Regions from separate parts of the Massilia sp. 01N410 genome, predicted to be linked through region 1. Evidence: predicted binding sites of a transcription regulator. Region 1 holds the regulator's gene; the other holds the start of a gene.
The links. The regulator HrcA, encoded in region 1, represses chaperone genes, less so after heat shock. The targets are predictions, from matches to a motif close to TTAGCACTCNNNNNNNNNGAGTGCTAA.

Region 1 (14,442 bases):
GTGCTGTTGCTGCCGTTGGTCAGGGTCACGCTCACGTCGGCGGAGGGCAGGCCGGTGATGGTGCCGCTCAGCGAGTACGACAGGATGGAGCAGTTGTAGAACACCTCGATCGCCGGCGTGCGTGCCGATTCGAGCGAGGCGCTCTGGCCCGCCGTCCCATACTCGCGCGGGATGCCGCCGCTGATGCAGTTCTGGTGCGCCGGCTGCGAGCCGCCGCCGAGCGCGGCGGTGCCGCCTTTCGGCACCACGTTGTAGTAGGTACCGTAGTCGAGACCGTTCGCGAAATACAGGACCTGGGTGTCGCCGGCCTTGGCGGGCACCGGAACGGCCAGTTCCTGGCCGTTGGTGGTCAGGATCAGACCCGGATACTGGACGTTGGAGACCGTCACCTTGACCGGGTAGGTCTCCTTGCCGCCGCCGCCGCAGGACGCCAGGACCACGGATGAAGCCAGGATCAGGGCCGGGCGCACGAGGTGGAACTTCATACTTTACTCTCCAGTTTCCAGATTATTGGGTCTTGGGACCGCAGGTGACCACAGGCGTGGTGCCCGGGCCGGTGGCGGTCATGGTGCCGGTGCCGCCGCTGATCGTGCAGGTCTGCGTATCCGGCTGGTTCAGGATGGTCACGCCGTACGCGCCGTCTTCCGGAATGTCGCCGATGGGCACCGGTTGGCTTGCATCGGCCGCCGTCACCACTTTGCGGTTGGAACCGTTGACGAGTTCCAGGCCGGTGCCGGTCAGGCCGGTCACCGTGACCGACAGGGTATGGGTCTTGATCGTGCAGAACACCGTCGGCACCGTGGTGTAGACCGTATAGTAGTTGGCGCGCGCCTTGTTGTTGCTGAAGGTGCAAGCGCTGACGTTCGACGGCAGGGACTTGTACGAGATGTTGAACTCGTCGTCGGTCGACAGGTATTTCTTGAACTGGACGGTGCTAGCGCCGGCCGGAACCGCGATCTCGTCGCCGTTGCTCTGGTTGACCAGTACCAGGCCTTCCTTGGTCACGCCGCCGGCGATGGTTACGGTCAGGGGCAGGTCACCGCTGCCGCCGCCGCAGGCGGACAGGCCAAGCGCGCATGCCAGCGCAGCGCCGGCATACAGGATCGAACTCTTCATAGAATCTCCGTTGGACGGGATGGCGCACGGCAGGACCGGCGGCACCGCTGAGTAGAATATTGCCCGACATTTTAGAGCATTTGCCAAGCCGCAGCCTCATTTGCCTTTGTATCACGGTGTAACGACATCTGCATGCCGTTGATTTTCAAGGCCGGCCTCGCTATCCTTGACCCGCCCTCCCTCCGACCCCCGAGCATGACGACGACCCCACGCGCCTGGCCCAAGGCCCTCCTTTTTGACCTGGACGACACGCTGTGGCCGATCGCCCCGGTGATCCTGCAAGCCGAAGAGATCCTGTTCGCCTGGCTGCGCGAGCACGCGCCGCGCGTGGCCCAGCGCTTCACCATCGACAGCCTGCGCCAGGCGCGCCTGGAACTGCTGGCGCAGAAGCCGGAGTTCCAGCTCGACCTGGGCAAGCTGCGCCGCGCCGGCCTGCTCGCCGCCTTCGAACAGGCCGGCGAGGACGCCGCCAAGGTGGAGCTGGCGATGGCCGAGTTCTTTGCCGCGCGCAATGCCGTGGTGCCTTACGACGACGTGGTGCCGGGATTGCTGCGCCTGAAGAACAAGGTGCTGCTCGGCGCGATCACGAACGGCAATGCCGACCTGCGGACCATCGGCCTGGCCCACCATTTCCGGGCGTCGGTATCGGCGCCCGCGTTCGGCGTGGCCAAGCCGGATCCGGCGATCTTCCTGGCCGGCTGCCGCGAACTGGGCGTGGCCCCGCTTGACGCCGTCTATGTGGGCGACGACGTGCTGCTCGACGTCCAGGGCGCCCAGCGCGCCGGCCTGCGCGGGGTCTGGATGAACCGCAACGGCAGCCGCAAGCATATCGAACACGGCGTCGAGCCGGACGCGATCGTGCGCGATGTCGACGAACTGCTGGACTGGCTCGAGCGCAACCATGCCTGAAGCGTGGTTGACGGCACGCATGACTGCACACGCGGCGAGCGAACAGGCATAATGTGAACCATGCAACTCGATAACCGTGCACAAACCCTGCTGAAAGCCCTGGTCGAGCGCTATATCGCCGACGGCCAGCCGGTCGGCTCGCGCGCGCTGTCGAAGATTTCCGGCCTCGACCTGTCGCCGGCCACGATCCGCAACATCATGGCCGACCTCGAGGAGATGGGCTATGTCGCCAGCCCCCACACCTCGGCCGGCCGGATCCCGACGCCGCGCGGCTACCGCATCTTCGTCGACACCCTGCTCACCGTGCGGCAGATCGACGAGAACGCCGTCGAAGCCGGCATGCGCCTGCCCGCGCACCAGCCGCAGAAGGTGATCGCCAACGCGGCCCAGATGCTGTCCTCGCTGTCGCAGTTCGCCGGCGTGGTGCAGAGCCCGCGGCGCGAATCGGCGTTCCAGCAGATCGAATTCCTGCGCCTGTCGGAAAAACGCATCCTGCTGGTGATCGTCGACCCGCGCGGCGACGTCCAGAACCGCCTGCTGCTGACCGACGTCGACTACAGCCCCTCCGAGCTGACGCAATCGGCCAACTACCTGAACCAGAATTTCGCCGGCCTGTCCTTCGACCAGGTGCGTGCGCGCCTGACCGGAGAATTGCGCAAGCTGAGCGACGACATGGCGCGCCTGATGCAGTCCGCGGTGGATGCGGGCAGCGAAGCCCTGCAGGAAACCGACGACATGATCATTTCGGGCGAGCGCAACCTGCTGTCGGTGGCCGACCTCTCGTCGAATATGAGCTCGCTGCGCCAGATGTTCGAGATGTTCGAGCAGAAGACCGGCCTGATGCAGCTGCTGGACGTCTCCAGCAAGGCCGGTGGCGTGCAGATCTTCATCGGCGGCGAATCCAAGCTGGTGCCGATGGACGAGATGAGCGTGGTCACCGCGCCCTACGAGGTGAATGGCAAGATCGTCGGCACCCTCGGCGTGATCGGCCCGACCCGCATGGCCTATGAGCGGGTGATCCCGATCGTCGATATCACGGCCAAGCTCCTCTCGAACGCGCTCAGCCACTCCTGAGGTTTCTTACAGTTTCGGCAGGAACCCCCGGCGGATATAGTCGGTTCATTGCGCCGCGCGCGCCATCCGCCAAGGAATTGCCGTGAACCGATTCAGACGTCCCCTTATTCTCGCCGCCATCGTGCTGGTGTGCGGCGCCGTCGCACGCACCGGCGCCTCCGCGCCGGAGGAGCGCATCGCCGTGGGCGCCTGGCAGGTGCAGGCGGCGGAGCAGGGCAGCGGACGCTATACCGTCATCTTCGAATCCGGCTTCGGCACCGGCCTGGATACCTGGCGCAAGGTGGCGCCGGAGCTGTCGAAGTCGGCGCACGTCATGAGCTATTCGCGCGCCGGCCATGGCAGCTCCGACCCGCGCCCCGAACCGCGCAGCATCCTCCAAAGCAGCCGGGAGCTCGACCAGCTGGTGGCCGCGGCGGGGCTGAAGCCGCCCTTCATCCTGGTCGGCCATTCCTACGGCGGCTTGCTGGCGCGCGCCTTCGCGCTGCGTCATCCCGGCCAGGTGGCCGGCCTGGTGCTGGTCGACCCGGCCGACGAACGCTTCAATCCGGGCCTGCGCAGGCTCGATGCAAGGCGCGCGGCGGACGACGACCGGCAGTTCGACGCCCTCGTGCCGGCCAGGTTCAGGGCGGAGTACGACGCGCTGAAGCCGGTCCTCGACCAGGGGGCGCTGCCGCCGCCGCTGGACGGCAAGCTGCCGGACGTGCCGGTGGTCGTCCTGACCTCGGTGCAGCAGTTCGACAAGCCGGAATTCTTCCTGCAGAGCGTGGAGGCGGTCGCCCTGAAGCGCGACCTGCACGCCGATTTCCTGCGCCAGTTCAGCGAAGGCTCCCAGGTGCTGACCCTGAAAAGCGGGCACAACATTCAGAAGGAAGAGCCGGAACTGGTGATCGCGGCGGTGAACAAGGTCATCGCCGCGGCCAGCCGGCGCGCGGCGCAGGACAAGCTGTAGGAGACGCGCAGCTTAGAACCTATCCAGTAGGCGCGTCAGGAGCGACTCCGGCCTACTGGGATAGGTTCTTAACGGTGCCGGTGCGGGCAATCCGTCTTCTGGCAGTTGCCGTAGATGGCGAGGGCGTGTTCGGCGATCTTGAAACCGCGCTCGAGGGCGATCTTCTGCTGGCGGCTTTCGATCTCTTCGTCGTAGAACTCCTCGACGTGGCCGCAGTCGAGGCAGACCAGGTGGTCGTGGTGCGAACCGGCGTTCAGCTCATAGATGGCTTTGCCGGTTTCAAAGTGATTGCGGTTCAGGAGACCGGCCTGTTCGAACTGGGTCAGCACGCGGTACACCGTCGCCAGGCCGACGTCCATGTTCTCGTTCAGCAGGGTCTTGTATACGTCTTCCGCCGTCAGGTGCCGTACCGTGCTGTTCTGGAAGATCTCCAGGATTTTGAGCCGCGGCAGTGTCGCTTTGAGGCCGCTGGCCTTCAGGTCGGTTGGGTTGTTGCTCATGTTTTGTTACTCTTAGATGGGCCGAGATAGGCGTAGTGCTTTATGATATAGCGTTTCTAGAATCTCGCTCAATCGTTTTTAAGGTTAGATATGCGCGTCATGAATGCCGTTTTCCATCGTTCCCACGCCCGGGCCGCGCTCGTGGCCGGCCTTGCCGTCACGGCGCTGACGGTCTCCGGCTGCGCATCCTGGCGTAACCAGACCAAGCCGGCAGCGCCGGTGAGCACCGCCCCGGCCGCGGTCGCCGCCGATGCCGACAAGTCCGCGGCAATCGCGAATTCGGGCGCGCAGACGACCACCGTCACCAAGCTGCAGAAATTCCTGTGGGTGTTCTCGCCGTATCGTCCGGACATCCAGCAGGGTAACTTCGTGTCCCAGGAAATGCTGACCCAGCTGAAGGTCGGGCAGACCCGCGACCAGGTCAAGTTCATCCTCGGCACCCCGTTGCTGACGGACGCCTTCCACGCCGACCGCTGGGACTATCCCTTCTACCTCGCGCGCGGCAACGGCGAGCTGACCACCAGCCGCGTCACTGTCTACTTCAAGGACAACCTGCTGGCCAAGATCGACGGCGGCAACCTGCCGAGCGAGCGTGAATACATCTCGCGCCTGATCGGCATCTCGAAGTACGAGACCAAGACCGAACAGGAATCGCTGGACGAACTGAAGCGCAAGCGCGAAGACGCGGCCAAGCGCGGCGGGGAGTAAGAGTCATGACGCAATTGAATATTGCCGTCGCCGGCGCCAGCGGCCGCATGGGCCGCATGCTGATCGAGACCATCGCGGCAGCCGACGACGCCACCCTGGCCGGTGCACTCGATCGCGCAGGCAGTCCCTTCATCGGTTCGGATGCGGGCGCCTTTTCGGGCCAGCTGACCGGCGTGACGATCCGATCAAGCCTGGAGCAAGGCCTGGCCGGCGCCCAGTACCTGATCGACTTCACTCGCCCGGAAGGCACGCTGGAGCACCTGGAATACTGCGCCGCCCACGGCATCAAGCTGATCATCGGCACCACCGGCTTCGATGAAGCCGGCAAGGCCGCGATCCGCGCCGCCGCCGAAAAGACCGCGATCGTGTTCGCGCCGAACATGAGCATCGGCGTGAACGTCACCCTGAAGCTGCTGGAAATGGCGGCGAAGAACTTCTCGCAGGGCTATGACATCGAGATCATCGAAGCCCACCACCGCCACAAGGTCGACGCCCCGTCCGGCACCGCGCTGAAGATGGGCGAGGTCATCGCCGACGCCCTCGGCCGCGACCTGCAACAGTGCGCCGTCTACGGCCGCGAAGGCGTGACCGGCGAACGCGACCCCTCGACCATCGGCTTCGCCACCGTGCGCGGCGGCGACATCGTCGGCGACCACACCGTGCTGTTCGCCGGCATCGGCGAGCGCATCGAGATCAGCCACAAATCGAGCAGCCGCGTCAGCTACGCCCAGGGCGCCCTGCGCGCCGCACGCTTCCTGGCCGACAAGCCGACCGGTCTGTACGACATGCAGGATGTGCTGGGCCTGAAAACCACCTGAGCCCGCGTTATCTGCACGCCCGCCGAACTGGACGGCTTTGTCAGCGATCTGCTGGCATACTGGCCGGGACGGCGGGCGTTTTTTATCCCGCGAACGTATAAATACCGTCATTCCCGCCTCCACGGGAACGACGATGAATCGGAGAATCCCTATGGCCACCGTCGAACTGAACGGCGCCGCAATCGTCGACACCGAAAGCTTCCACGCCGAGAGCCAGCGCGCCTTCGGCTTCCCGGACTCCTATCCGCACACCATGGATTCCTGGGTCGACTGCCTCAGCTACCTGCGCGACGAGGACGGCATGAGCAGCATCCGCCTCGGTCCGGACGAGACCCTGCACATCGTCGTGCTGCATTCCGACGCCATGCGCGAACGTGCCGAGGACGTGCTGGAGGAAATGGCCTTCTGCATCATCGGCATCAACGAGCGCTACGAGGACTACGGCGAAAAGCCGGCCCTGGAGCTCGAGCTGCGGTAGGGCGGGCTCTCCGAGCCCGCTAGGTGAATCAACCAGTATAATGTTCTGCTCACCTCCATTAGTCCGCAGAACATCATGCAAGATAAATATAGTCCAGCCGAAGTCGAACAGGCCGCCCAGGCCTACTGGAAGTCGATCGACGCCTATAAAGCGGTCGAAAATGACCCGCGTTTCCCAAAAGGCAAGTATTACGCCTGCTCGATGCTGCCTTACCCGTCCGGTAAGCTGCACATGGGTCACGTGCGCAACTATACGATCAACGACGTGATGTACCGCTACCTGCGGATGAACGGCTACAACGTGCTGATGCCGATGGGCTGGGACGCCTTCGGCATGCCGGCCGAGAACGCGGCAATGGCGAACAACGTGCCGCCGGCCGAATGGACTTATTCGAACATCGCCCACATGCGCGGCCAGATGGAGTCGATGGGCCTGGCCATCGACTGGTCGCGCGAAATGACCGCCTGCAAGCCGGACTACTACAAGTGGAACCAGTGGATGTTCCTGAAGATGCTCGAGAAGGGCATCATCTACCAGAAGACCGGCACCGTGAACTGGGACCCGGTCGACCAGACCGTGCTGGCCAACGAGCAGGTCGTCGACGGCCGCGGCTGGCGTTCGGGCGCGCTGGTCGAAAAGCGCGAGATCCCGATGTACTACGTGCGCATCACGGACTACGCCGAGGAGCTGCTGGACTACGTCGACAATAAACTGCCGGGCTGGCCGGAGCGCGTGCGCATCATGCAGGCCAACTGGATCGGCAAGTCGACCGGCGTGCGTTTCGCCTTCCCGCACGTGATCATGGACGAGCAGGGTGAGCTGATCAACGAAGGCAAGCTCTACGTCTTCACCACCCGCGCCGACACCATCATGGGCGTGACCTTCTGCGCGGTCGCCGCCGAGCACCCGCTGGCCACCCAGGCGGCCAGGGACAAGCCGGAGCTGCAGGCCTTCATCGCCGAGTGCAAGCAGGGTTCCGTGATCGAAGCCGACATGGCGACGATGGAAAAGAAGGGCATGCCAACCGGCCTGTCCGTCATGCACCCGATCACCGGCGAGCAGGTGCCGGTCTGGGTCGGCAACTATGTGCTGATGACCTACGGCGACGGCGCCGTGATGGGCGTGCCGGCGCACGACGAGCGCGACTTCGCGTTCGCCAAAAAATACGAGCTGCCGATCAAGCAGGTCGTCGCGGTGGAAGGCGAGACCTTCTCGCTGGACGGCTGGCAGGAGTGGTACGGCGATAAAGAGAAGGGCGTGCTGATCGACTCCGGCAAGTACGACGGCCTCGATTACACCGCCGCCGTGAACGCCGTGGCCGGCGACCTGGCCGAGAAGGACCTGGGCGACAAGAAGGTCACCTTCCGCCTGCGCGACTGGGGCATCTCGCGCCAGCGCTACTGGGGCACGCCGATCCCGATGATCCACTGCGAGAAGTGCGGCACGGTGCCGGTTCCGGAAAAGGACCTGCCGGTCGTGCTGCCGGAAGACTGCGTCCCGGACGGCACCGGCAACCCGCTCAAGAAGCACGAAGCCTTCCTGAAGGTCGACTGCCCGTGCTGCGGCGCGCCCGCCCGCCGCGAGACCGACACCATGGACACCTTCGTCGACTCGTGCTGGTACTACATGCGCTATACCTCGCCGGGTTCGAACGACCAGATGGTCGACCCGGCCCGCAACGATTACTGGATGCCGATGGACCAGTACATCGGCGGCATCGAGCACGCCGTGCTGCACCTGCTGTACGCGCGCTTCTGGACCAAGGTGATGCGCGACTTCGGCCTGGTGAAGTTCGACGAGCCCTTCGTCAACCTGCTCACGCAAGGCATGGTGCTGAACGAGACCTACTACCGCGAAGACGAATCCGGCAAGAAGACCTGGTTCAACCCGGCCGACGTCGACCTCGTACTCGACGACCGCGGCCGCCCGCAGGCGGCGGCATCGAAGCTGGACGGCGCACCGGTCATCATCGGCGGCACCGAGAAGATGTCGAAGTCGAAGAACAACGGCATCGACCCGCAAGCCCAGATCGAGCAGTACGGTGCCGACACCGCCCGCCTGTTCACCATGTTCGCGGCGCCGCCGGAGCAGACCCTGGAGTGGTCGGAGTCGGGCGTGGAAGGCGCGAGCCGCTTCCTGCGCCGCGTCTGGGCCTTCGCCCATGCGCAGCGTGAGCGCGTATCGGCAGCACTAAGCGCGGCGCCGGCCGGCCAGCAGCAAGGCACCCTGGACGACGACCAGAAAACACTGCGCCGCGAAGTGCACAAGATCCTGCAGCAGGCCGATTACGACTTCAAGCGCATCCAGTACAACACGGTCGTCTCGGCCTGCATGAAGATGCTGAATACCCTGGAGTCGGCCAAGCTGGCCGAGGGTACGGCGAGCGACGCCGTCATTACCGAAGGCCTGTCGATCTTCCTGCGCATGCTGAACCCGGTGGCGCCGCACATCACCCACGCGCTGTGGCAGGAACTGGGCTACGCCGGCGTGTACGGCGACATCCTGAACGTGCAGTGGCCGGAAGTCGACCCTGCCGCGCTGGAGCAGTCCGAGATCGAGCTGATGATCCAGGTGAACGGCAAGCTGCGCGGTTCCGTCAAGGTGCCGAAGGGCGCCGACAAGGCCGCCATCGAAGCCGCGGCACTGGCCTCGGAAGCGGCCCAGAAATTCGTCGAAGGTACGCCGAAGAAGGTCATCGTCGTCCCCGGCAAGTTGATCAACATCGTGGTGTAATCGATGCCGGCCTCCTATAAGAAAGTAGTGGTGCGTTCCGTCGCGGCGCTGGTAGTAGCAGCGTCGCTGGCGGCCTGCGGCTTCCAGTTGCGCGGCTCGAACGGCAGCTACACGATGCCCTTCCACAGCCTGTTCCTGACCTTCCCGGACACCTCGCCGCTCGGGACTGAGCTCAAGCGCAACCTGCGCGCGGGCGACGTCGAGATCGCCGACAAGCCGGACCAGGCGGAAGCGCAGTTCGTGGTGCTGAGCGAGAACCGCGGCAAGTCGATCCTGTCGCTGAACAGCCTGGGCCGGGTGCGCGAATACCTGCTGACCTATACGCTGACCTTCGCGGTCCGCGACAGCAAGGGCGTCGAGCTGCTGCCGGCCACCGAGATCACGCTGCGCCGGAACATGGCCTTCGACGAGACCCAGGTGCTGGCCAAGGAATCCGAGGAAGCGCTGCTGTACCGCGACATGCAGGCCGACCTGGTGCAGCAGATCATGCGCCGCCTGGCCGCGCTCCGGCCAGCGCCGGCCAAGTAAGGAAGAGAGACTATGCAGTTGCGGCCTGAGGCGCTCGACGGGCAGCTCGCCAAGGGGCTGGCGCCCCTGTACGTGATCACCAGCGACGAGCACCTGCTGGCGCTGGAAGCGGCGGACAAGATCCGCCGCGCCGCGCGTGCGCAAGGCTATTCCGAGCGCGACGTGCTCACGGTCGAGCGCAACTTCAAGTGGGGCGAGCTGCTGGCCGCCAACCAGGCGATGTCGCTGTTCGGCGACAAGAAGCTGATCGAGCTGCGCATCCCCGGCGGCAAGCCCGGCAAGGACGGCAGCGCGGCCCTGCAGAACTACGCGAAAGACCTGAACCCGGACAACCTGACCCTGATCACCCTGCCCAAGCTGGACTGGCAGACGGCGAAGGCGGCCTGGGTGGCGAACCTGCAGCAGGCCGCGGTCTACGTCGAGATCCCGAACGTGGAACGGCCCGCATTGCCGGCCTGGATCGGCATGCGTCTCTCGGCGCAGCAGCAGAGCGCAGACCGCCAGAGCCTGGACTTCATCGCCGATCGCGTCGAGGGCAACCTGCTGGCGGCGCACCAGGAAATCCAGAAGCTGGGACTGCTGTACGAGCCCGGCAAGCTGAGTTTCGAGCAAGTCCAGGACGCCGTGCTGAACGTGGCGCGCTACGACGTGTTCAAGCTGTCCGAAGCGATGCTGGCCGGCGATCCGGCGCGCCTGGTGCGCATGCTGGAAGGCCTGAAAGGCGAGGGCGAGGCGCTGCCGTTGGTGCTGTGGGCGGTGTCGGAGGAAATCCGCACGCTGCTAAAATTGAAGGCAGGGATGGCGCAGGGACGCCCGCTGGGCGCGCTGCTGAAGGAATACCGGATCTGGGGCCCGCGCGAGCGCATGATGGAACCGGCGCTGCGCCGCATCTCGCTGCCGACCCTGGAAGCGGCCATGCAGGAGGCGGCTCAGGTCGACCGCATGGTCAAGGGTCTGCGTGCGAAGCAGTTCGCGGGCGATGCCTGGGATGCGATGCTGCAGCTGGCATTGAGAGTAGCCTCATGACGTAGGGTGGGCATGGGTGCCCACCCTATATACGGACGACGCAAATGGACATCAACGAATACATGCAAACCATCGGCCGCCAGGCGCGCGCGGCCTCGCGCGCGATGGCGCGCGCCGACAGTGCCGCCCGCAACAAGGCGCTGCTCCTGATCGCCGACGCCATCGAGCGCGACGCCGCCTGCCTGCGCGACGCCAATGCGCGCGACCTCGATGCCGCCCGCGCCGCCGGCCTGGCGCCGGCCCTGCTGGACCGCCTGGCGCTGTCCGACAAGGCGATCGCCACCATGGTCGACGGCCTGCGCCAGATCGTCGCGCTGCCGGATCCGATCGGCGAAATCTCGAACATGAAGTTCCGCCCAAGCGGCATCCAGGTCGGCCAGATGCGCGTGCCGCTGGGCGTCATCGGCATCATCTACGAAGCGCGCCCGAACGTGACGGTGGACGCGGCCGGGCTGTGCATCAAGAGCGGCAATGCCGCCATCCTGCGCGGCGGTTCGGAAGCCATCCATTGCAACCGCGCCCTGGCCGAGCTGGTGGCGGAAGGGCTGCGCGGCGCCGGTCTGCCGGAACAGGGCGTGCAGGTGGTCGAGACCACCGACCGCGCCGCCGTCGGCTTTCTTATCACCATGCCGGAATACGTGGACGTGATCGTGCCGCGCGGCGGCAAGGGCCTGATCGCGCGCCTGATGCAGGAAGCGACGGTCCCGATGATCAAGCACCTGGACGGCATCTGCCACGTCTACATCGACGCCAAGGCCGATATCGCCAAGGCGCTGCCGATCGCGATGAACGCCAAGACCCACCGCTACGGCACCTGCAACACGATGGAAACCCTGCTGGTGGCGCGCGCCATCGCGCCGACGATCCTGCCGCAGCTGGCCGAGCTGTACGCGACCAAGGAAGTCGAACTGCGCGCCGATCCGGAAGCGCTGGCGATCCTGCAGGGCTATCCGCACCTGGCGCCGGCAACCGAGGAAGACTGGAGCACTGAATACCTGGCGCCGATCCTGGCGGTGAAGATCGTCGAAGGCATCGACGAAGCGATGGAACACATCAACACCTGGTCGTCGAAGCATACCGACGCCATCGTCACCGAGGATTACACCGACGCCATGCGCTTCCTGCGCGAAGTCGATTCGGCCTCGGTGATGGTAAACGCCTCGACGCGCTTCGCCGACGGTTTCGAGTACGGCCTGGGCGCCGAGATCGGCATCTCGAACGACAAGCTGCATGCGCGCGGGCCGGTGGGGCTGGAGGGGCTGACTTCGCTGAAGTACGTGGTGTTCGGCCACGGCGAGATCCGCCAATAATTTCTCCGTCGTCCCCGCGGAGGCGGGGACCCATTTAGGAAAAAAATGTACCTCTGGATCAAAGCCTTCCACATCGTCTTCATCGCCTCCTGGTTCGCCGGCCTGTTCTACCTGCCTCGCATCTTCGTGAACCTGGCGCAGGAAACCAATCCCGCCACGATCGAGCGCCTGCTGGGCATGGGACGCCGCCTCTACCGCTTCACCACGATGCTGATGATCCCGGCCCTGGTGCTGGGACTTTGGCTATGGCTGGGCTTCGGCATCCGCGGCGGATGGCTGCATGCAAAGCTGGCGCTGGTCATCCTCGTGATCGGCTACCATCACGCCTGTGGATCGCTGCTGAAGAAGTTCGAACGCGGGGCGAATACGCGCAGCCATAAATGGTTCCGCGTGTTTAACGAAGTCCCTGTGCTGCTGCTGATTGCGATCGTCATCCTGGTCGTCGTCAAACCTTTTTGAAGGCATCCGATGAGCAAAACCATCCAGTATTTCTTCGCACCGCAGTCGCCCTACGTCTACCTCGGGCATGAACGCCTGCTCAAGCTGGCCGCCCAGTACGGCGCGATGATCGAACCCAAACCCTTCGACATCGGCGCGGTGTTCGCCGAAAGCGGCGGCCTGCCGCTGGCCAAGCGCGCGCCGCAGCGCCAGGCTTACCGCCTGCAGGAACTCGAACGCTGGTCGAAGCATCTCGGCCTGCCGATGAACCTGCATCCGAAGTTCTTCCCGGTCGACCAGACGCCGGCATCGCTGCTGCTGATCGCCGCCCGCGAACAGGGCGGAGCCGACCAGGCCCTCGAACTGGCCACCGCCATCACGCGCGCGGTGTGGGCCGAGGAAAGGAATATCGCGGACCAGGCCACGCTCGAGCAGCTCGCCGGCGACGCCGGTTTCGACGGCGCAGCCCTGCTGGCGGCATCGGGTACGCCGGAAGTCCGGCAGAAGTACGAAGGATTCACGAAAGAAGCGCTGGATGCCGGCGTGTTCGGCGCGCCCTGGTATGTCGTCGACGGCCAGGGCTTCTGGGGCCAGGACCGGCTCGATTTTGTCGAGCGGCTGCTGCAGGGTTAATGGATTGAGCAGGCTACGGCCTGTGATGTACAGCGGCCGGGTTGGTCCCGGCCGTTGGCGTTTTTTATTTAATAATCAACTTAACAGGGGCCTCGCAAACCGTCGCGAGCGGCAGCAGATTTGGCCGAGAAGCGCAGCCGTACTTACGGTACGGCGAGCATCGCAGGCCGAAGCTGCAACGCGCAGCAGGTTTGCGAGGTCCCCCACCACAACGGATAAAGGGTACACCTGATGGCCTCCTACTTTTGCCCATGCCCGCGCGGCATGGAAGCGGCACTCGCCGAAGAACTCGCTGAAATCGCGCAGAACACCAACAGCCCCACGCTGAAGGTCCACCAGCAGGTGCCGGGCGGCGTGCACGCCTCGGGCAGCATGCAGGATGCCTATCGCATCAACCTGCATTCGCGCATCGCTTCGCGCGTGCTGATGCGCATGGCGAACAAGACCTACACCAACGAGAACGACATCTACGACCTGGTGCTCGAGCAGCCCTGGGAAGACTGGTTCGGCGTCGATCACACGATCCGGGTCGACATCACGGCCGTCAAATCGCCGCTGAAGAGCCTGGAGTTCACCACGCTGAAGATCAAGGACGCCGTCTGCGACCGCTTCCGCGACCAGTTCGGCAAGCGCCCCTCGGTCAACACGCGCGAGCCGGACATGCGCATCCTCGGCTTCCTCGACAAGCACAACTTCACGGTCTACCTCGACACCTCGGGCGAGGCGCTGTTCAAGCGCGGCTGGCGTGAAGAAACCGGCGACGCGCCGCTGCGCGAGAACCTGGCAGCCGGCCTGCTGCGCGTGGCCGGCTGGAAGCCGGGCGTGCCGCTGTTCGATCCGATGTGCGGCTCGGGCACGATCCTGATCGAGGCGGCCCAGATGGTGCAGGGTATTCCGCCAGGCGCGCGCCGCCGCTTCGCCTTCGAAAAATTCCGTAACTTCGACAGCAAGGCCTGGCAGGAGATGAAAACGGCGATCAAGCCGAACCCGCTGCCGGACACTCCCACCATCTTCGGTTCCGACATCTCCGGCGACATGGTGGCGATGACCCGCCATAACCTGCGCGTGGCCGGCGTCCTGTTCGAGGTGCCGCTCAAGCAGATCGAGGCGCAGCAGGTGCAGCCGCCCACCAGCCAGCCGGGCATCCTGCTGACCAACCCGCCCTACGGCGAGCGTATCGGCGTGCGCGGCGACTCCACCATCCCGCAGGACGAGATGGCCG
Region 2 (14,442 bases), on a different contig from region 1:
CGGGATCTTGTCCTTCAACACCAGTCCGTCGGGGAAGACGGTGCCGGCGGGCAGGCCGCCATCGTTCGCGACGATGGCGACGTTATCGTTGTCGTGCATCCGGATGCTGCGTGGCGTTCCGGTCGTGTGTGCGTCCATCTGAGTGCCTCCGTGCTGCCTGATTAGTGATGCGTCAGTTGTCTGACGTCTTACAAGTTAAGGGCCAGTATAATCAGGCATTCCTAAAATAGCAATCGACATGATGCTCTCCCCAGCACCTCGTAAACACCGCAATCTGGCCCAGCTCGTGGTGGCCCAGCTGACCGAGCACATCCGCAGCGGCGAGCTGAACCCCGGCGACAAGCTGCCGACCGAAACGGAAATCATGGCGGAACAGGGCGTGAGCCGCAGCGTGGTACGCGAGGCAATCTCTCGCATGCAGGCGGCCGGCCTGGTCGAGACGCGCCACGGCATCGGCACCTTCGTGCTGCCGCCGGCGCCGCCCATCATGGGTATCGATCCGGCCACCGTGGTGACGGTGCGCGACGTGATCGCGCTGCTGGAATTGCGGATCGGCCTGGAGACCGAGGCGGCCGGCCTGGCGGCGGCGCGCCGCACCGAGTCCCAGCTGGCGGAGGTGAGGACGGCGCTGGCGGCCCTGCAGCAGGCCGCGCGCCGCGGCGAGGACACCGTCGAGCTGGACCAGCGCTTCCACCTGGCGATCGCCCAGGCGTCCGGCAACGAATACTTCCGCGCCATCCTGCAGCACCTGGGCGCCAACATCATCCCGCGGGCGCGCATCAATTCGGCGCGCCTGACCCATGCCGATCCTGTGGCTTATATGGAACAGGTGGGGCGCGAGCACGAACAGATCGTCGACGCCATTGCGCGCGGCGATGCGGAGTCCGCCCGGGCGGCGATGCGCCTGCACATCGGCAACAGCAGGGAGCGCCTGCGCAAGGCCCAGGAGTCGCTGGAGGCGGCCCAAGGTAGGGAAACCCTGTCGATGTAAGATGTCTGACAAGTTCGCCGTACGGCTGAATCGTGCGGCAAGCGAGCTGTCATACAATCAAGCTTCTTACCATGGAGCTTGCCATGCCAATCTACCGCGTCTGGTACCGGGATAACCCTGAACCCTTGCAATTCGCTGCGCCGAACCGCTGCAGCGACATGGAAATCCTCGAGCACATTCTGGCTCAAGAAAAAATCGCCCCGGCCGGCACGGAGCCGACCTTGAGCGAGATCATCGAGAAGAATCGCCTGGCGCCGGTGCGCTATACCGAGGACGAGAGCGAGCTCAACGTTATCGAGTAGGGCGGGCCTTCTCCATATTCGGCAGCAGGGCCGCCAGGATCCCCAGCAGCGGCAGGAAGGACGCGATCCGGTACACCTGCTCGATGCCGGCGACGTCGGCGATCTGCCCCATCGCGGCGGCGCCGATGCCGCTGATGCCGAACATCAGGCCGAAGAAGATCCCGGCGATCATGCCGACCTTGCCCGGCACCAGCTCCTGGGCGAACACCACGATGGCCGAGAAGGCCGAGGACATCACCAGGCCGATCACCACCGACAGCACGGCGGTCCAGCCGAGGCTGGCGTAGGGCAGGGCCAGCGTAAATGGCGCCGCACCCAGGATCGAGACCCAGATCACGCGCTTGCGGCCGATGCGGTCGCCGATCGGGCCGCCGGCGAAGGTGCCGATCGCCACCGAGGCCAGGAACAGGAACAGGTACATCTGCGCGGTGTCGACCGGCACGTGGAACTTCTCGATCAGGAAGAACGTGTAGTAGCTCGACAGGCTGGCCATGTAGATGTACTTCGAGAACACCAGCATCGCCAGCACGGCCAGGGCCTGGATCACGCGCTTGCGCGGCAGCGCCGGACCCGCGTGGGCGGCCGCCTTCTTCGGCGCGCTCTTGAGGTGGCTGCCGTACCAGCGGCTCACGCCCACCAGCACCGCCACCGCCAGCACGATCAGGACCGCGCACCAGGCGAACTTGCCGTGGCCGCTGCCCATCAGGATCGCGGCTGCCAGCAGCGGGCCGAGGGCCGAGCCGAGGTTGCCGCCGACCTGGAACAGCGACTGGGCGAAGCCGAAGCGTCCGCCCGAGGCCAGGCGCGCTACCCGCGAGGCTTCCGGATGGAAAGTCGAGGAACCGACGCCGATCAGGCCGGCGCCCACCAGCAGCATGCCGAAGCTGCCCGCCACCGACAGCAGGCCCACGCCGATGAGGGTCATGCACATCCCCACCGGCAGCAGGAAGGGTATCGGGCGCTTGTCGGTGTACAGGCCGATCCAGGGCTGCAGCAGCGAGGCGGTGCACTGGAAGGTCAGGGTGATCAGACCCACCTGGGCGAAGCTGAGCGCGAATTCCTGCTTCAGCAGCGGATAGATGGCCGGCAGCGCGGCCTGCACGCAGTCGTTCAGCAGGTGGACGAAGGCGACCGAGAACAGGATCTGCAGCACGGTGCCCGAGGCCGCGGCTTTGGTGGGTGCAGGAGTGGAAGTCGTGGAGCTCATGGCGATGAATGATCTGGAAAGCCTAGGAGTGTAATATGGACAGTCCGAACGCATATTCCACTTTTCGTCGCCCAAGTGACACTCACACCCTCTCCCCGCTATCGCCCGCGTTTCATCGCGCTGCCGCGCAAGGTTACCGCGGTGCCGTCCGAGGCCCGCCACGGCGACATGATCGAAGCCCACAGCCACCCCTGGGTGCAGCTGCTGTACGCCAGCGACGGCCTGATGCGGGTGCGCACGGAACTGGGCGTCTGGATCATCCCGCCGCGCCGCGCCCTCCTGATCGCGCCGGGCGTGCTGCACGAGCTGACCATGCTCAGCAACGTCAATATGCGCACCCTGTACATCGATGCCGAGGCGGGCGGCAGCCTGGTCGAGGATTGCAAGGTGCTGGAAGTGAGCCCGCTGCTGCGCGAACTGATTCTGGCGCTGGCGCAGGAGCCGGTCGACTATCCGCCCGAGGGCCGCGGCGGCGACCTGGCGCGCCTGATCCTGTCCGAACTGGCGGCGATGGAGACGGTGCCGATCGCCGTCCCCTGGCCGCGCGACCGCCGCCTGCAGGCCTTGTGCACGGAGATCATGGCGCAGCCGGGCAGCCCGCGCCGCCTGGAAGACCTTGCTTTGGACGCCGGCGCCAGCGCGCGCACCTTGATCCGCCTGTTCCCGAAGGAAACGGGCCTGCATTACCGCCAATGGGTGCAGCAGGTCCACCTGGCCCATGCCTTCGAGATGCTGGCGCGCGGGGAAAGCGTGGGCGCGATCGCGCGGGCGCTGGGCTATGCCAGTCCGAGCGCGTTCACGAGCATGTTCAGGCGATTGCTGGGCAGGACGCCCCAGCATTACCTGGCGGAGTGGAAGGGAAGTTAGGAAGCGATTCAGGAGCCGCCGGCCGGGGGAGGAGTGGGCACTGCCACATTCGCATGCGACGGCACCGCGCGGCCAGCGGCGCTGATTACGATAAGCGCATCAACCTGCAGGCGGTTTGTGCTGAATCAATCTCAATCAAATTACGTCGCCCGCGTGGCTTAATCACCGCGCAGGCGGGGCCAAGCTTATTTAAGTTCAACGTGCCGGATATTCCGCCGCCATTCCGACAGCGACTGCAAGGTATCCGTTTCCCCATCCTCGACCAGGATCTCGTCGCCATTCTTCTCGACCAGGAAGCTGGCGCGGCGGTGAATGTCCTGCTTGCGGTTTTCCACGAAGCTGAGCTGGTAATAGGCCTTGCCCTCGATGACGCGCGGCGCCGGATCGTCCTCGATCACGGCGCCGTGCACCTTGCCTTTCGAGCTCTTCTCGATCTGCTCCGACCACGTCTTGATCTCAGGCAGCGCCATCAGTTCGGCGACGGCCTGGTCGCGCGTGCGGGTGGGGGCGGCGGGCGTCTCGGCGACGGCCGGCTTGGGCGGCGGCGTTTCTTCGCGCTTGCAGGCGGCAAGGGCGCACAGGGCGAGGAGGGCGGCGCCGATCAGGCGGACAGGACGTGTGGACATGGGTGAAAACATTGTGGACCAAGGACCAGTCTACACCCAGCATAGTCTTATGGGCAACTTATCGCAGGAACACATCCAGTGTCGGAAAGGCGGCCTCGGCGCGGATGCAATTCCACAAGCAGGAGGTCGCAATCGGCAGCATAGTCGCGCGACAGCTCTGCCGCTCCGCAGTCTCGCAGGTAATGCAGGGACCAGATCACGCCGGCTCATCCCTCCAGTTGCAGCCCATGCTGCCGGCACCACCCTTCCAGCGCAACCCGGGTCTCTTCTTCGCGGAAGCGATACCAGGAATCGAGCAGGCCGCGTTCCTCGACCAGGCGGGCGAACCTGTCGTAGCCGTCGCCGCGTTCGAACAGCTCGCGCACCCGGTCGCGGTCGCCGGCCAGGTGGGTGGCGGCGAAGCGGAACATCAGTTCGCGGCCCAGGCCCAGCGTGCTGGCGGCGGGTACGGACACATAGGCGTCGCCGGCGTCGAAGTCGCCCGGCACTGGCGCTTCCTCGTCCATGTAGTCGTCGTTCAGCAGGTGGATCATGCCGGTGTCGCGCGCCACCAGCGCCTTCGCACTGCCTTCGCCGTCGTCGACCAGGATGGCCGCGTTTTCCAGTTCGTCCAGTTTTACCGATGGCATCGCTCGTCTCCCGGAATGAAAAAAGCCCGCGGGGCGCAAACCCCGCGGGCCTTACTTTACTACTCGGTTGGCTGTGGAGCCGTCCGGCTTGATTACATCATGCCGTCCATGCCGCCCATGCCACCCATGCCACCCATACCGCCCATGCCACCGGCCGGCTTGTCTTCGGCGATGTCGGAGACCATGCAGTCGGTGGTCAGCATCAGGCCAGCGATCGACGCTGCGTTCTGCAGTGCCGAGCGGGTGACCTTGGCCGGGTCCAGCACGCCCATTTCGACCATGTCGCCGTAGGTGCCGTTGGCGGCGTTGTAGCCGTAGTTGCCGGTACCGGCCAGCACGGCCGACACGACCACCGACGGCTCTTCACCGGCGTTCTGGACGATCATGCGCAGCGGCTCTTCCATGGCGCGCAGGACGATCTTGATGCCGGCTTCCTGGTCCGGATTGTCACCTTGCACCTTGATTGCAGCGCGGGCGCGCAGCAGGGCCACGCCGCCGCCCGGGACGATGCCTTCTTCGACGGCAGCGCGGGTAGCGTGCAGCGCGTCTTCCACGCGTGCTTTCTTCTCTTTCATCTCGACTTCGGTAGCGGCACCGACGCGGATCACGGCAACGCCGCCGGCCAGCTTGGCAACGCGTTCCTGCAGTTTTTCGCGGTCGTAGTCCGAGGTCGCTTCTTCGATCTGGACGCGGACCATCTTGACGCGTGCTTCGATCGCTTCAGCGGCGCCAGCGCCATCGATGATGATGGTGTTTTCCTTGCCGACTTCGATGCGCTTTGCCTGGCCCAGTTCAGCCAGGGTGACCTTTTCCAGGGTCAGGCCGACTTCTTCGGCGATGACCTGGCCACCGGTCAGGATGGCGATGTCTTCCAGCATGGCCTTGCGGCGGTCGCCAAAGCCCGGGGCCTTGACGGCGACGGTCTTCAGGATGCCACGGATGTTGTTGACCACCAGGGTCGCCAGGGCTTCGCCTTCGATGTCTTCGGCGACGATGACCAGCGGACGGCCAGCTTTGGCAACTTGCTCCAGCACCGGCAGCAGGTCACGGATGTTCGAGATCTTCTTGTCGCACAGCAGGACGAACGGGTTCTCGTGAACGGCAACCTGCTTGTCCGGGTTGTTGATGAAGTACGGCGACAGGTAGCCGCGGTCGAATTGCATACCTTCGACGATGTCCAGCTCGTCGTTCAGCGACTTGCCGTCTTCGACGGTGATGACGCCTTCCTTGCCGACTTTTTCCATCGCTTCAGCGATGCGCTCGCCAACCGACGAATCCGAGTTGGCCGAGATGGTGCCGACTTGGGCGATCTCTTTCGAGGTGGTGGTCGGCTTGGCGATCTTCTTCAGTTCTTCGACGGTCGCTGCGACGGCCTTGTCGATGCCGCGCTTCAGGTCCATCGGGTTCATGCCGGCGGCAACGAACTTCATGCCTTCGCGCACGATGGCTTGCGCCAGCACGGTCGCGGTGGTGGTGCCGTCACCGGCGTTGTCGCTGGTCTTCGAAGCGACTTCCTTGACCATCTGCGCGCCCATGTTCATGAGCTTGTCTTTCAGCTCGATCTCTTTCGCGACCGAGACGCCGTCCTTGGTGACGGTCGGGGCGCCGAACGAACGGTCCAGCACCACGTTGCGGCCTTTCGGGCCCAGGGTGACTTTGACTGCGTTGGCCAGGATGTTCACACCCTCGACCATCTTGGCGCGTGCCACATCGCCGAAAATTACGTCTTTAGCTGCCATTTTATTAATTCTCCGTATTCAGGAAAGTGTTTGGACTGATTACTGGGCCACGACGGCCATGATGTCTTCTTCGCGCATGACCAGCAGTTCCTCGCCGTTGACCTTGACGGTCTGGCCCGAGTACTTGCCGAACAGCACGCGGTCGCCGACTTTCACTTCCAGCGGACGGACGTTGCCGTTTTCTTGCACTTTGCCGTTGCCCACGGCGAGAATCTCACCCTGGTCCGGTTTTTCGGCCGCTGCATCGGGGATGATCAGGCCGGACGCAGTTTTGGTTTCCTGGTCGAGACGCTTCACGATCACGCGATCGTGCAATGGGCGAAGGTTCATGCAAAACTCCTTTGATTGTTGATTGACTGTTCGTTTGATAACCGCCCCGGTATCGGCTGCGGTGCAAAGAGTTGTTAGCACTCTTCACTAACGAGTGCTAATTATAGGGACGATAATTTCCCATTTCAAGCGGTGATGTTGGGGATTTGCCAGTCTTTTTTGATGTTCCGCAAGCGGATCGACCCGCGCGGGGTAGGAAAGCGCAGAAGCCTACCATTCATTTCTTGAAACCCGCGCACGGCACGGCATCTGTTGACGAAAAATCGATCCCGATCCTATAGTTATGGATGATTTCCGAATTCCAAGAACTGTCCGATAAAATCGACCGCCTCGCCCAGCTGGCCCAATCGCTGCGCAGCGAGAACTATTTGCTGCGCCAGGCCAACGCCCTGCTGAGCGCGGAGAACGTCGATTTCAAGAACCGGCTGCTGCAGGCCCAGCAACGCGTCGAAGCGATGCTCGCCCAACTCGAACCCGCCGAGGTGTCCGTCGACGAGGACGCCTCCGCCAACTCTGACGACGAGGAGGCCGCGCAATGATCCAGCTCGATGTGCTCATCATGGGCCAATCCTACCGCCTGGCTTGCCGGGAAGGCGAACAGCAGACCCTGCGCGAAGCGGTCCACTACCTCGACAGCAAGATGTGCGCCCTGCGCGACTCGGGCAAGGTCAAGGGAACCGACCGCATCGCCGTCATGGCCGCGCTGTCGGTGGCTGCAGAATTCCTGTCCGTGAAATCGCCGCAAGGCCCGCTCGGCGACCAGTCCATGCTGGAGGTCAAGCAGAAACTGGAAGCGATGAACTCGGTGCTGGATCAGGCCCTGGCGCCGCAGGAAAACCTGTTCTGAGATCAAATTCGTTTGACATGCCGGTTCATCGTAGTAAACTGGCGGCTACCCTGCGGTGTTCGAGATTTGCCATATATTCCTTGAACCATTCAATCGCATAGGTTGCGGAACATTCTCGGTGGGCGTGATCGTCACTAGTTTGACGAACCCGAAATTGAGCTGACTGTGACCACCTTGAGCCGTCAGGTTCGGGATGCCGGCAAAAACGGCACAGGCGGGGCTACAATCGGAGCGGTTGCGACACTTTATGTGCGCAGCCGCTTTTTTATTGTCCACGTTCTTTTGGAGTGAACCGCATGCGCTACTGGTTGATGAAATCCGAACCCGATGAAGTCAGTTTCGACGACGTCCTGAATGCGCCAGACAAGACAGTCGCCTGGTTCGGGGTTCGCAACTACCAGGCCCGCAATTTCATGCGCGACCAGATGGAAGTCGGCGACGGCGTCCTGTTCTATCACTCCAGCTGCGCGGTGCCGGGCGTGGCGGGCATCGCGCGGGTTGCCAGTACCCCGTATCCGGATGCCTCGCAGTTCGACGCAAGCAGCCCTTACTTCGATCCGAAGGCCACGCGCGAGAATCCGCGCTGGATCTCGGTGGACGTGCAGGCGGCCGGCCAGGGCCGCTACCTGCCGCTGACGGCGCTGCGCGGCGTGCCGGAACTGGAGGACATGGTGCTGCTGCAGAAGGGCAGCCGGCTGTCGATTTCTCCGGTGACGCCGGGGCAGTGGAAGAAGATCCTCGACATGGCCGGCGTCAGCTGACGTCGCTCAGACCGACGTACCGATCAGCGTTTCGCGGCGCAGGCGCACCCGGGTATGCGGCGTGCGGATGCCGGCGCACATGCCCCAGACCGCGGCCCAGCGCAAGGCCTGGTCCGTGGCGGCGCCGAAGGGCCGCGCGGCGGCGGCGCGCCTCAATGCGGTCGACATGCGCTGCATCGCATACAGCTTTCTGGGTGAGATGGCGTGCTTCATGAGGCCACGATAGTTTCCCATGTGGCGACGAACGGTGCTCCATTTAACCGATAAACGCAGGCCGGGCTTCTCTCCTACGCGTCCAGCGGACGGCGCCTTGGCCGCGTGCAGGAGAAGGCCTATGCGCCTTGTAAGCGCGCCTCTTAGGCGTGCACGGCGCGCTTGTTACCGTCCGAGTAGGCCCAGCCCAGCATCAGCAGGCCGGCCACGATCATCGGCACCGACAGCACCTGGCCCGAGGTGATCGGCATGCCGAGGATGTGGGTTTCCCAGTCCGGCACGCGGAAGTACTCGGTGAAGAAACGCGCGCAGCCGTACAGCAGGGTGTACAGGGCGCCGACCGCCAGGCGCGGGCGCGGCTTGCGCGCGAAGATCCACATGATGACGAAGACCAGGATGCCGTCGACCAGCATCTGGTACAGCGGCGACGGATGCACCAGGTGGTCCTCGATGCCCGGCCATTTCATGGCCCAGGGCAGGGAAGGATCGGCCATGCGGCCCGGCAGTTCGTGGTTGATGAAGTTGCCCAGGCGTCCGCAGGCATAGCCGATCGGGACCATCGGCGCGATGAAGTCGTACACGTCGAGCAGGTTGCGCTTGCGCTTCCTGGCCCACAGCGCCATCGCCAGCAGCACGCCGATGAAGCCGCCGTGGTAGGACATGCCGCCCTGCCAGGTCTTGAAGATGTCGATCGGGTTCGCCAGGAAGTGGGCCGGCTGGTAGAACAGCACCTCGCCCAGGCGCCCGCCGATCACCACGCCCAGCATCCCGTAGAACAGCATGTCGTCCAGGTCTTCCTTGGTCCAGCCCTGGGCCTGGATGTGCGGCTGGGTCCTGATGCGCACGCGGCCGAGGATGATGAAGAGGGCGAAGGCGACCACGTACATGATCCCGTACCAGTGGATCGGCACGGGGCCGATGTGGAAGGCGACGGGGTCCGGGTTCGGATGGACGAGCATAATCAGTGATTCCTCAGTAGTTCCAGAAAGCCCTTCAGCACCGGCGACGGGTTGTCGCGGCGCCAGGCGATGCCGGTCTCGACGAGCGGGGTCGGATCCGCGAGGGCACGGTATTCTACGCCGGGCCGCATCAGGTTAGACACGGATTGTGGCACAAGTGCCAGCCCCATGCCGCCGGACACCAGGCTGACGATGGTCTGCATCTGGATCGCCAGCTGGCCGATCACGGGGGTGATGCCGGCCGCGCGGAAGCAGGACAGGATGGCGTCGTGCAGGGCCGGCGAGATCTCGCGCGGGAAGACGATCAGGGGCAGGCGCGGCAGGTCCTGCAGCTTGACCGGACCTTCGCGGCGCAGCGCGTCCAGGCCGGCGGGGGCGCACAGGATCAGGGGCTCGTCGAGCACCTTCATGTAATCGAGCTGGCCGAGGGCTTTATCCGGCAGCGGCGGGATCAGGAGGCCGGCGTCGACGCGTCCGCGCAGCAGCTCCTCGGCCTGCACGTCGGACGTCGCTTCGATCAGGTTCAGGTGGACGGCGGGATAGCGCTCGCTGTAGCGGCGCAGGAAGGCCGGCAGCACGTTGTAGTCGCAGGAGGTGACGAAGGCCAGGGCGAGGCGGCCAGCCTCGCCGGCGGCCGCGCGCCGCGCCAGCGCCGGCAAGCCATTCGCCTCGAGCAGCAGGCGCCGCGCTTCGGGAAGCAGGGCGCTGCCGGCCGGCGCCAGCTCCACCGTGCGGCGGTTACGCACGAACAGCGGCGCCCCCAGCAACTCTTCCAGCGCCGCGATCGCCTGCGACAGCGGCGGCTGTGTCATATGCAGGCGCGCCGCCGCCCGCCCGAAATGCAACTCCTCGGCGACGGTGACGAAGTAGCGCAGCTGACGCAGTTCCAGATTCATGTGATATGCATTTCCCGCGATTTCCAACTCGTCTATTCGCGAAATGTATCACAGCCGAGCAAACCAAATTCGGGGTCAGAGCACTTTTTCACCCCAGTTCGGGGTCAGAGCACTTTTTTGATCAATTTCCGTCAGGAAGAAATACGAGCTGGCGCTGGCTGGCGTGGACAGCGGAGCGGGAGGCTGCAAGCCAGCATTCCGATACCGGAAGCAATTTCCGCAAAATGTGCTCTGACCCCGAATTTGGGGCGAAATGTGCTCTGACCCCGAATTTTTATTTGCGTTTGTCGAAGGCTTGTTTGACTCTTTCCTTGCGGCGGGCTTCGTCGGTCTTGTGGGCTTTTTTCTTGTCGAGGCCGAGTATCTTTTCGATGAATTCGAACCAGATGAAGGCGATCGCGGCCAGGGCGACGATCCACCACCAGGAGAGTTGGGCGAAGCGCCAGACCTCGAAGAAGCGCAGGGCGACCAGGGCGGCGAGCAGGAGGATGAGCGGCATGAGAGTTCCTTTACTTTCTGCGGCCATCTTACAATAATAGTTCCTTCAAGCAACGAAATCCTGCCATTCCGTCAACCGAAATGTGTATCAGCCGTTACTGACTGTATCCACTGCACCTACGCAGAGGAAACAAGATAGAATCTTGCATAGGATTTCACTTTGGAGAGTACGGAATGAAACGGTCCCTGATGTTGTTGATGGCGGTCTCCGCCCTGGTGTCGACCAGCGCCTTCGCGCAGGCCGACCTGGCCAAAGCCAAGAACTGCATGGCGTGCCACGCGATCGGCACCAAGCTGGTGGGCCCGGCCTACAAGGATGTCGCCGCGAAGTACGCGGGCCAGAAAGGCGCCGAGGACAAGCTGGTGCAAAAGGTCATGAAGGGTGGCTCGGGCGTCTGGGGACCGGTGCCGATGCCGGCCAATCCGCAGGTGAGCGAGGCCGAAGCCCGCAGCCTGGTCAAGTGGGTGCTGGCGCAGAAATAAGCCGCACGCCGCTGCAACGAAGAAGCGCCCTCGAACCGGGGCGCTTTTTCATTTCAAGGCCACAAAAGATCAGCGCACCACGTCGATCTTGCTGCGCTTGCCACCCTTGTAGGTATACAGCGTCAGCGCCCCGTCCTTGATATCGCCGTTCGGATCGAACTGGATGGTGCCGGTCACGCCCTCGTACTTGATGTTCTTCAGTACCGGCAGATACTTGGCCGGATCGGCCGATTTCGCGTTCTGCATCGCGGTGGCCATCACCATCACCGAGTCGTACACATACGGCGCGTACAACTGCACGTCCTGGTTGAACTTCTGCTTGTAGCGCGCGCGGAAGTCGTCCATCGCCTTTTCCTGCGGCCCCTTCACGCCGCCGGCCTCGGCGCAGATCACCTTGCCGTCCACCAGGCCATCGCCGGCCAGGCGGCCCAGCGCTTCGGTGCACATGCCGTCGCCGCCCATGAAGACCGCCTGGATGCCCAGCGCCTTCATCTGCTTGAGCATCGGGCCGGCCACCGAGTCCATGCCGCCGAAGAAGACCAGGTCCGGCTTCTTCGCCTTGATCGAGGTGAGGATGGCGGTGTAGTCGGTTGCCTTGTCGTTGGTGAATTCGCGTCCCGAGACGCGGATGCCGGCGGCCTTCGCGCCCTTCACGAATTCGTCGGCCACGCCCTGGCCGTAGGTGGTGCGGTCGTCGATGACGGCGATGTTCTTCACCTTCAGCGTATTCGACGCATACTTCGCCAGCGTGCCGCCCAGCTTGGCGTCGCTCGCCACCACGCGGAAGGCGCCGGGGAAGCGCTGGCGGGTGTAGGCCGGGGCGGTGGTGGCAGGCGAGATCTGCACGATGCCGGCATCGTTGTAGATCTTCGAGGCCGGCACCGTGGTGCCCGAGTTCAGGTGGCCGATCACGCCGTTGACGTGGGCGTCGACCAGCTTCTGCGCGACCGCCGTGCCCTGCTTGGGATCGGCGCCGTCGTCTTCCGAGACCAGTTGCAGCGTGACCTTCTGGCCGTTGATCGTGAAGGGCTTGGCATTGAGTTCGTCGACCGCCATGCGCGCGGCGTTTTCGTTGTCCTTGCCGAGGTGGGCGCTGGGCCCGGAGATCGGCGCCACGTGGCCGATCTTGACGACCTGCTGGGCCGCGGCGGAGCCGGCGAAGGCCAGCGCGACGGCGGCCGGGATGAGGGTGAGTTTCAGTTTTGCCTGCATGCGTGTCTCCGAGTTCTCCAGTAATTTGCGCCATACGCCAGGAAAAGGTACATCAATTTTCCGGACTGGAAAAGCAAAAGCTGAAGACCGCACGAAGCCGGTGCGCACTTGCCCCGCGACGGGTCGGAAAAGCCGCGAAATGCTCAGGATTGGCGCGCGCTCAGGTGGGCCAGTTCCTGCTGTACGGCGCGGGCGACCACGTGTTCGATCGACTGCTGCAGCGCGCTGCGCAGTTCCAGGCCGAGACGTTCGGCCACGTGGTCCAGCACGATCGCCATCTGGTCGCGCAGCTGGTCTTCCAGCACCACGTCGATGCGCGGCTGCAGGCGGTCCAGCACGCGCGTGACCAGGCGTTCCTCGAGGGTGCGCCAGGCCTCGTCGTCGAGGGCGCCGGCGTCGGCCGGGGCCGGGGCCGCTGCGGCCGCTGAAGGTTCGGGCGGGGCGGCATCCTCGATCGGCGCGACGGCAGCTTCGGCAGCCGGTTGGGCAAGCGCCGCCGTTTCCGCCACCACATCCGGAGCAGGCGCAGAAGCAGGCGCCGGCTCGGCCACCACCTCGGTCAGGACCGGGATCTCGTCGAAGGAGGGGGTATCGGTCATGACTGGCCTGCCACGAAGTGGGTCAGCGGATACTGCTGCTTGCGGTAGGCGACGTAGCGGGCGCGCCCGGCGGCGGCGTCTTCCTCGTCGGTCGAGATGATCTCGAACACGCGCGCGAACTGGTCGATGCCTTCCGGCGTGCGGCGCGTCAGGTTGACCAGCATGTCGTGGTGGGGCAGGGCGGCGCGTTCGTCGACGGTGACGATGACCGGCGTCTCCGGCGCCAGCGGATCGCCCGCCATCACGTGCGGGACGAAGTCGGTGCCGGACAGGGTCCACAGCGCCTCGTTGAGCTGGTCGGCCTGGTCGCTGGTCTCGGCCAGCAGCACGACCTTGCCGCGCGCGGCATAGGCCTTGCGCGCCAGTCGGCAGGCGTAGCCGAGCTTGTCGGGGATATTCGTATGGAAGTCGATCCGGGTCATGGGCGTTCGATGCGTCAGAATTGAAAACCGGGCGGGGCATTGCCCGCCGGCGGCCTGGCGGGCGCCGTGGTGGGCGGCGCGGCGTCGCGCGCGGCCGGGCGGCGCGGCTGCTGTTCGGCGGCCTGGGCCGCGGCTTCATCCGGCGGCGCGGGGTTGCGCACGCCGTAGGGCTTGCCCGGCGCGGCCGGTTCCGGCGCCGCGTGACGGTAGCCGGACGGCAGCTGGGCCGAGCGCGGATAGGCCGCCGCCGTCAAAGCCGCCTGCCAGGCGGCCTCCTGGAAGCCGGCGACCTTGCGGCTGCCGACTACCAGCAGCGGCAGTTCCAGCCTGGCGTCGAGCTGGCGCAGCAGTTCCTTGTCCTCGTCGGTGTTGACGGTTTTTTCGGTATAGGGCACGCCGCGGGCGCGCAACAGGGCCCGGCCCTGGTCGCAGCCGGCGCAGGCGGACTGCGTCGTGGTGTACAGCGTGACCGGGCTGGCCTTGACGGCCCGCGCCAGTTCGTAGGGGAGGGCGGCGCCCTGGCCGGCCCCGTCCTGGGACGGCGTGGTGAGCTGGCTGGACGCCGCTTGCACCGGCGGCGTGTCGCCATAGTGGACCGTGCCTTGTGCGTCGGTCCATTTATAGACCTGGGCGGAGACAGCGCCGGAGACGCAGGCAAGCAGCACCAGCCCCGGCAGCATCCGCCGCCCGCGCCGCCCGCCGTCCTCGACCTGCCTATCCCTCATGCTCGTCTCCGTCCAGGCCCCGGGGCCATCAAGCCGCCTGCATGCCGCTATGGCGCAGCAGGGCATCGATCTGCGGTTCGCGGCCGCGGAAGGCCTTGAACGATTCGAGCGCAGGACGCGAACCGCCCACCGACAG

Region 2: a site for HrcA is predicted at 6,766-6,792, ahead of groES (co-chaperone GroES). Genes of this name have one in related genera too.

The regions. Positions count from the first base shown of each region.
Region 1 covers NZ_JBFTRV010000008.1:83,124-97,565, reverse strand. Annotated here, with positions in the region: gene AC1DOP_RS13145 (hypothetical protein) at 1-485, opposite strand, end outside; gene AC1DOP_RS13140 (hypothetical protein) at 508-1,116, opposite strand; gene AC1DOP_RS13135 (HAD family hydrolase) at 1,312-2,025, shown strand; gene hrcA (heat-inducible transcriptional repressor HrcA) at 2,086-3,099, shown strand; gene AC1DOP_RS13125 (alpha/beta fold hydrolase) at 3,182-4,048, shown strand; gene fur (ferric iron uptake transcriptional regulator) at 4,117-4,548, opposite strand; gene AC1DOP_RS13115 (outer membrane protein assembly factor BamE) at 4,639-5,256, shown strand; gene dapB (4-hydroxy-tetrahydrodipicolinate reductase) at 5,262-6,074, shown strand; gene AC1DOP_RS13105 (barstar family protein) at 6,226-6,552, shown strand; gene leuS (leucine--tRNA ligase) at 6,628-9,285, shown strand; gene AC1DOP_RS13095 (LPS-assembly lipoprotein LptE) at 9,289-9,813, shown strand; gene holA (DNA polymerase III subunit delta) at 9,826-10,839, shown strand; gene AC1DOP_RS13085 (glutamate-5-semialdehyde dehydrogenase) at 10,884-12,149, shown strand; gene AC1DOP_RS13080 (CopD family protein) at 12,195-12,608, shown strand; gene AC1DOP_RS13075 (DsbA family protein) at 12,618-13,220, shown strand; gene AC1DOP_RS13070 (THUMP domain-containing class I SAM-dependent RNA methyltransferase) at 13,452-14,442, shown strand, end outside.
Region 2 covers NZ_JBFTRV010000018.1:20,512-34,953, reverse strand. Annotated here, with positions in the region: gene garD (galactarate dehydratase) at 1-138, opposite strand, end outside; gene AC1DOP_RS21165 (FadR/GntR family transcriptional regulator) at 239-991, shown strand; gene AC1DOP_RS21160 (hypothetical protein) at 1,075-1,293, shown strand; gene AC1DOP_RS21155 (MFS transporter) at 1,283-2,500, opposite strand; gene AC1DOP_RS21150 (AraC family transcriptional regulator) at 2,576-3,367, shown strand; gene AC1DOP_RS21145 (hypothetical protein) at 3,553-3,993, opposite strand; gene AC1DOP_RS21140 (hypothetical protein) at 4,200-4,622, opposite strand; gene groL (chaperonin GroEL) at 4,715-6,361, opposite strand; gene groES (co-chaperone GroES) at 6,401-6,691, opposite strand; gene AC1DOP_RS21125 (hypothetical protein) at 6,979-7,230, shown strand; gene AC1DOP_RS21120 (cell division protein ZapA) at 7,227-7,538, shown strand; RNA gene ssrS (6S RNA) at 7,583-7,763, shown strand; gene AC1DOP_RS21110 (EVE domain-containing protein) at 7,835-8,299, shown strand; gene AC1DOP_RS21105 (hypothetical protein) at 8,306-8,512, opposite strand; gene lgt (prolipoprotein diacylglyceryl transferase) at 8,656-9,471, opposite strand; gene AC1DOP_RS21095 (LysR family transcriptional regulator) at 9,474-10,367, opposite strand; gene AC1DOP_RS21090 (TIGR04438 family Trp-rich protein) at 10,642-10,866, opposite strand; gene AC1DOP_RS21085 (c-type cytochrome) at 11,040-11,348, shown strand; gene AC1DOP_RS21080 (branched-chain amino acid ABC transporter substrate-binding protein) at 11,418-12,560, opposite strand; gene AC1DOP_RS21075 (hypothetical protein) at 12,704-13,159, opposite strand; gene AC1DOP_RS21070 (DNA polymerase III subunit chi) at 13,156-13,581, opposite strand; gene AC1DOP_RS21065 (glutaredoxin family protein) at 13,596-14,306, opposite strand; gene AC1DOP_RS21060 (M3 family metallopeptidase) at 14,335-14,442, opposite strand, start outside.